2 regions of the Micromonospora sp. NPDC005254 genome follow, and region 1 is predicted to be linked to the other one. Evidence: riboswitches for the same ligand, from Rfam matches in the RefSeq annotation. Region 1 holds a riboswitch; the other holds the start of a gene.
What was found. A riboswitch is a leader RNA that binds a small molecule or an ion and turns the genes downstream of it on or off. The one in region 1 is predicted to bind cobalamin.

Region 1 (3,400 bases):
CGTTGCCGAAGCGCAGCCCGGCGAGCACGAGATCCCCGCCGTCGGTGTAGAGCTCGCCGGGCGGCTCACCCCAGTGCTCCCGCATCCGCTCACGCAGCTCGGCCGGTACCTGGTCGAACCACCGCCGATAGGTCTCGCCGGGCACCCGGGCCTCGGCGGCGGCCAACTGCTCCGGGGTGAGCCACTCCACGTCGTGCCCACCGGCGGCGATCAGGGCGTGGATCAGCGCATCGCCGTCGTCGGGCGGCGGCGCGTCCCCCAGGTGGTAACCCGCCTCGGCCAGTGCGGCGAGCAGCCGGACCGCCGAGACGGGGGTGTCCAGCCCGACGGCGTTGCCGACCCGGGAGTGCTTGGTGGGGTACGAGCTGAGCACGACGGCGACCCGCTTGTCGGCGTTGGGCACGTACCGCAGCCGGGCGTGACGTACCGCGATGCCGGCCACCCGGGCGGCCCGCTCGGGGTCGGCGGCGTAGACCGAGAGGCCGTCCGCGTCGATCCGCTTGAACGAGAACGGCACGGTGACGATCCGTCCGTCGAACTCGGGGATGGCCACCTGCATCGCCGCGTCCAACGGGGACAGCCCGGCGTCGCTGCCGGCCCACTGCTCCCTGGTGCTGGTCAGGCAGAGCGCCTGAATGACGGGCACGTCCAGGGCGGCGAGCGCGCCGACGTCCCACGCGTCCTCGTCGCCGCCCCCGGACGCGTCGGCGGCGACCGCGCCGCCGGCCGCGAGCACGGTGACCAGGAGCGCGTCACAGCGGGCAAACAGCCCGAGCGGGCCCGCGCCCGTGGTCAGGCCCCGCAGCGAGCCACAGAAGATCGGCAGCGGGTTGCCCCCGGCCTCCCGCACGGCCTCGGCCAGGACGTCGACGAAGGCGGTGTTGCCGGCGAGGGCGTGCGCCCGGTAGAAGACGATCCCCACGGTGGGCCGCCGCGGGTCGGTCGGGTGGTCGCCGTGTACGCCGTACGCCGGGGTCGGCGCGGGCGGGGCGAACCCCTCGCCGGTGAGCAGCACCGTGTCGCAGAGGAACCGGGCCAGGTGCCCGAGGTTGTCCGGCCCGCCCTCCACCAGGTACGCCAGCGCCTGGGTGACCACTCCGGACGGCACCGTGGAGATCGCCATCAGCTCCGCGTCGGGCACCGCCTCACCGCCGAGCACGACCGTCGGCACGCCGGTGGCGAGCACCGCGGCGAGGCCGTCCGGCCACGCCTGCCGACCCCCGAGCAGGCGTACGACGGCGAGGTCGACCCCGTCGAGCAGGGCGGGCACCTCGTCGGCCCCCACCCGCGCCGGGTTGGCGAGCCGGTAGTCGGCGTCACTGGCGCGGGCGGCCAGCAGGTCGGTGTCGGCGGTGGAGAGCAGCAGAACGCGCACGGCAGGCTCCGGACGGTAACGTCGGCACGCTCGCGAGAGCGGCCTCGCGACGTGGGATGGGCGCAGGGTTCAGCGGAGGCCGCGATCCGGCCGGCTCAGCGGCCTGCGGCCGGGAGCGACGGGCGGCGCGGTCCGGAACTCAGCGGTGAACGGAGTCGATGCCGATCGCGGCGACGGCACGGCCGCGGTGCGCAAGACGGCAGCAGCCGTCGATGATGGAGACGCCAAGCGTCATCGGGTCCTCCTCGGGTGTCCACGCCCTGGGGTACGTCCCGACGGCCGAAGTATCCTGGCTTCCGGATCGACGCTCTCCCCCGGCCTTCCAACCGCAGACACACGGCCGTGACTCACGAGGGGGGATCGCTCCCCGGTGACAGTGGCGGGACCGCGTCGGATTCGCACCGACTTCCTTCACTGCCGTCAGGCCGCGAATGCTGCCACACCCCTGCGCTGCGGGTCAACGCTGCTCCGGCCCGACGAACGGGCGTGCGTCACCGAGCCTCAACTGTCGACGCGACAGCGGATCACCCGACCTCGATGCCCCGGATCAATGCCCGACATCCTTTGCTCTGCTTCCCTATACGCAACGGGAATGGGGCGTCACTGGCGCTTATTGGTAAGCAGAGCAAAGGATCGGCGGAGCACTCTGGCTCGCGCCGCTGGCCCGGCGGTGGTGGCTTCTGGGCGGAGGAGTCTCAGCGGGCGTGGCGCTCCGGGTGTGCCCGATTCCACACCCGCATCCGCTCCGGGTAGCCGGTGCGGGCCGCCTCGTACAGCGGCACCGCGTGCTTGCGGGCGATGGCGCCCGCCGCGCGGGGTGTGCCGGTGCGGCGGCGGATCCATTCGCCGTCGTGGGCGATCGCCACCACTGTGGTGTCGGTGGCGGTGGTCTCCGGCTCCAGGTAGAACTCCACTCCCCGCCGGCTGGCGACGAACGACTCCAGCGCGGCGAGATCGTCCCGGGTGGCCTCGCGGTCCAGCTTCGTTGGGGTCGCCTCGGTGCCCCGTGACCGCCGGTTGAACCAGCCCATGCCCAGCCCCTCTCCTCGGACGCCACTCCAGTTCAGCACCGATTCCTGGCAATACGCTGCACGCCAGGTGGGAGAAATCTGACTCGGCGGAGCGCGGACGGAACCGCTGGAGCGGGCGTACCGAACGGAAGCCCTGAAAGCGGGGGACAACACTCCCCGCCATATCCAACATATACCGCATGGGGGGACTTGCGGCAAGGCCCCAGGTGTACCGCAGAATTGCCCGTCCAAGGCCAGGACCTGCGGAAACGGGAGCCAATACATGCACAACTCGTCGGCGGCGGCCAGCGCGTTCGACCTTCCCGACAACCTCGCCGCCAAGGCCGACCCGGCGCTGATCGACCGTGACGAGCAGCACTTCGCCGTCATCGCGGCGAGCCTGGAGCAGTCGATCGCCGAGCTGTCCGACCGCCTCGACGCCGAGCGCCGGGCACCCGCCGGCAAGGGCCGCCAGGCGGTCGTCCGGGACGAGGAGATCCGCCGGCTGACCGCTCGCCTGCGCGCCCTGCGGCGCTTCGGTCTGGACCTGTGCCTCGGGCGCATCGTCAGCGCGGACGGCCCCGAGCCGGTCTACATCGGACGCTTCGGCCTCACCGACGGCAACGGTCGACGGCTGCTGCTCGACTGGCGCTCCCCGGCGGCCGAGCCGTTCTTCGGGGCGACCCACGCCAACCCGATGGGCCTGGCGAGCCGGCGTCGGTACCGCTGGACGCTCGGCCGGATCAGCGACTACTGGGACGAGGTGTTCACCCCGGACGGGTTCGAGGGGCATGCGGCGCTGGACGACCAGTCCGCGTTCATCGCCAGCCTCGGCGGCAACCGGTCGGCCCGGATGCGCGACGTGCTCGGCACCATCCAGGCCGACCAGGACGCCATCATCCGGGCCGGATCGCGCGGCGCTCTCGTCGTCGACGGCGGTCCGGGCACGGGCAAGACCGTCGTGGCCCTGCACCGCACCGCGTACCTGCTCTACTCCGATCCCCGCCTCGGGCAC
Region 2 (3,400 bases), on a different contig from region 1:
GACCGCGACCCGGATCACGAGCGGATGGGTGACGGCCGTGACCCGTCGGCCGAGGCCGCGCTGTTGGTCCAGCCAGCGGCCGACGCGCTCGCGTAGGGCGGCGACGGACTCGCCCCCGTGCGGCGCGGCGTCCGGGGTGGACAGCCACTCGTGCAGCGCGTCGGGCTGCGCGGCGCCGACCTCCTCCAGCGACCGGCCGGTCCAGTCGCCGTAGTCGCAGTCGGCCAGCGCCGTCTCCACAGCGGGCGCGAGACCGAGGGCGTACGCGGTCTGGACGGCCGCCGCCGCGGGGCTGGACAGGCAGGCGTCCGTGTCGCCCGGTGATGCCCGTCGGCCCAGCACGGTGGGGGATAGGGCGAGGGCGGCGCTGCGGCCACCCTCGTCCAGTGTGTCGTCCCCGCCGAACCGGGCCCGCCGCAGGGCGGCGGTGTGACCGTGGGCGACCAGCCGCAGGCTGGTGGCGTTCACCCGGCCAGTCGTGCGTCGGTGACCGCGCGCTGCCGGTGCATCAGGGCGGCGAAGAGCAGGCCGATCCCGGTCCACAGCACCACCTGGGTGCCGAGGGAGGCGAGCCGGAAGCTCCACAGCAGCGTGGCGGGGAAGTCGCCCGGGACCTCCTGGAACGACGGCAGCACCATGTAGGCCACGCCGGTGACCAGCAGGAAACCGCCGACCGCCGCGGCGGCGCGCAGCCACACCGGCGCCCGCTCGCCGACCGACCGGTAGCCCAGCGAACCGGACCAGACCGCCACCAGGCCGAGGACCACCAGCAGCAGGTAGGTGACCGTGCGCTGGTTGATGGTGGCCGGGTCGCCGACGGCCGGCGGGTTCGGCGGGTACTTGAGGAACGGCACGATCACCGCGCCGAGCAGCGCGCCGCCGGCCAGCAGCAGGCCGGACCACCCGTCGTCAACCGTGCGCCGCCGCCGGTTCAGCAGGACGTACGCGGTGGCCAGCAGGCCACCCATCGCGGCCCCGAACAGGGCGGTGGCCAGGAACAGCCCGCCGCGCTGGCCGTTCCTGCTGACCAGAGCGTCCTCGTCGTGCTGGTGCCCCCCGGTGGCGGGTTCGGCGTGTGCCGCCGCCTCCTCGATGGCGATGGCCGCCTCGACGTGGGGTTCGCCGACGACGTAGGCGAACGTTCCGGCGAGCAGGCCGGCCACCAGGCCGGCGAGCAGCCCGCGCAGGAGAACCGTGACGAACGTGGGTGCGGTGCCGGTGCCGCTCAGTGGCACGGGACACCGAGCAGGTGCCGGCCGTCGTGCATCAGCTCGTGCAGGTACGTCCCGCTGCGCGAGACCGCGCCCTGGTCGAAGGCGACGAGATAGGCCAGCAGGGTGAGCACGGCGACGGTGGCCAGGACCGTCCACAGGAGACGGGTCGGGGCAGCGGGGTGCACCAGCGGCTGGCTGGACGTGGAACTGGACATGCGTGCACGAACCTCCTCGGGGATGACGCGTCCCCATCGCAAGGCTGCGGACGACCGAGCGTCCTGGCTCGCGGCCCCCGGGGTCGGGGACCGCTCACAGTGGCGCGACCGCGCCGGATTCTCACCGGCTTCCCTCGCGTCGCCGCAGATAGTGGGTCGACCGTATCGGTGCCGGTTCGGTCGGTCAAGCCGACGGCGGTGTCCGAACGCGACCCCGCCGGATGCTCGCGTGTCTGCCGTCGCCGACGGATCGACGACGGCCGTCAGCGGCGACCGCGACACGCCCGGACCCGACATGTGGGGTGTGACAAACCCAGTCGCCCCTATATATGGTGTCGACCGCAGCTGGTTCGGCCACACATTCCAGGATGGTCGAGGCAAGAGGGAACCCGGTGGAATTCCGGGACTGCCCCGCAGCGGTGAGTGGGAACGACAGCCGTCATCAGCACTGGGCCGCCACCTGGCCTGGGAAGCGACGGCCAGTAGGGGACCGGGTTAACCCCGGTCGTGCCCGCGAGTCCGAAGACCTGCCAGCGCGCCGCGTACCCGCATCCGGGTGGGCGGTGGTCCGAGGCCGCGTGGGACGGCCGACGCCTTTCGGATCCGCGCCGCCGGCGTGGCGTCCGCCGGTGTCGGTCTCCTCGTGCCGAGGGCCATCAGGTCCTCAAGCTCGCGAGGAGTGAGTGGTGACAGTTACCGAGGTAGCCGCGGCCGGCGGCGAGACGGCCCTGCGGCGTACGCCGGGGCAGGTCCGCGAACGCGGCGGCGCCAGCGAGCCGGTGGACGTGCGCAGGCTCGTCGCCGAGGTCGAGCGCTGGGCCGACGACCTGCCCGACGTCGACCCGCTGCGGGTGGCGACCCGCACGATCAGCGGCCTGTACGACGGCGCGACGACAGCCGAGCTGGACCGGCTGACCATCCAGACCGCTGCCGAGATGATCGGTACGGAGCCGCAGTACTCGCGCCTCGCCGCCCGGCTGCTGGCCAGCCACATCGACCGGGAGGTACGCCGACAGGGCGTCACCTCGTTCAGCGCGGCGATCCGGACCGGCCACGCGCAGGGGCTGATCGGAGACGAGACCGCCGCGTTCGTCGCCGCGCATGGCAGCACGCTCGACGACGCCGTCGACGCCGACGGCGACCGCCGCTTCGAGTACTTCGGGCTGCGTACGGTCTACGACCGGTACCTGCTGCGCCACCCCACCAGCCGGCTGGTGCTGGAGAGCCCGCAGTACTGGCTGCTGCGGGTGGCCTGCGGCCTGTCCCGTACGCCGGACGAGGCGGTCGACTTCTACCGGCTGATGTCCAGCCTGGCCTACCTGCCCAGCTCACCCACGCTGTTCAACTCCGGCACCCGGCACACGCAGATGTCCTCGTGCTACCTCGTCGACTCGCCGCGCGACGAGTTGGACTCGATCTACCAGCGCTACGCCCAGGTCGCGAACCTGTCCAAGTTCGCCGGTGGCATCGGCATCGCGTACTCCCGGGTCCGGTCCCGGGGCGCGCTGATCCGCGGCACGAACGGGCAGTCCAACGGGATCGTGCCGTGGCTGCGTACGCTCGACGCGAGCGTCGCCGCGGTCAACCAGGGCGGCCGGCGCAAGGGCGCGGCCTGCGTCTACCTGGAGCCGTGGCATCCGGACATCGAGGAGTTCCTGCAACTGCGGGACAACACCGGCGAGGATGCCCGGCGTACCCACAACCTGAACCTCGCCAACTGGATCCCGGACGAGTTCATGCGCCGGGTCGAGGCCGACGAGGTGTGGTCGCTGTTCGACCCGGACGAGGTTCCCGAGCTGCCCGACCTGTGGGGGGAGCGCTTCGACGCCGCGTACCGGGCGGCCGAGGCGCAGGGCCGCTACGTGCGGCAGGTGCCGGCGCGGGAGCTGTACGGGAAGATGATGCGCACCCTGGCCCAGACCGGCAACGGCTGGATGACCTTCAAGGACGCGGCCAACCGGCTGTGCAACC

Region 2: it holds a riboswitch for cobalamin, as region 1 does, so the genes downstream of both, ACFYPR_RS31085 (ribonucleoside-diphosphate reductase subunit alpha) here and cobN (cobaltochelatase subunit CobN) in region 1, are expected to answer to the same signal.

Annotation. Positions count from the first base shown of each region.
Region 1 is NZ_JBIAKM010000007.1:262,163-265,562, reverse strand. Features, by position in the region: gene cobN (cobaltochelatase subunit CobN) at 1-1,375, opposite strand, end outside; cobalamin riboswitch at 1,658-1,787, opposite strand; gene ACFYPR_RS22585 (hypothetical protein) at 2,071-2,406, opposite strand; gene helR (RNA polymerase recycling motor ATPase HelR) at 2,669-3,400, shown strand, end outside.
Region 2 is NZ_JBIAKM010000014.1:23,239-26,638, forward strand. Features, by position in the region: gene ACFYPR_RS31070 (histidine phosphatase family protein) at 1-468, opposite strand, end outside; gene ACFYPR_RS31075 (CbtA family protein) at 465-1,235, opposite strand; gene ACFYPR_RS31080 (CbtB domain-containing protein) at 1,226-1,429, opposite strand; cobalamin riboswitch at 1,488-1,562, opposite strand; cobalamin riboswitch at 1,759-1,979, shown strand; gene ACFYPR_RS31085 (ribonucleoside-diphosphate reductase subunit alpha) at 2,158-3,400, shown strand, end outside.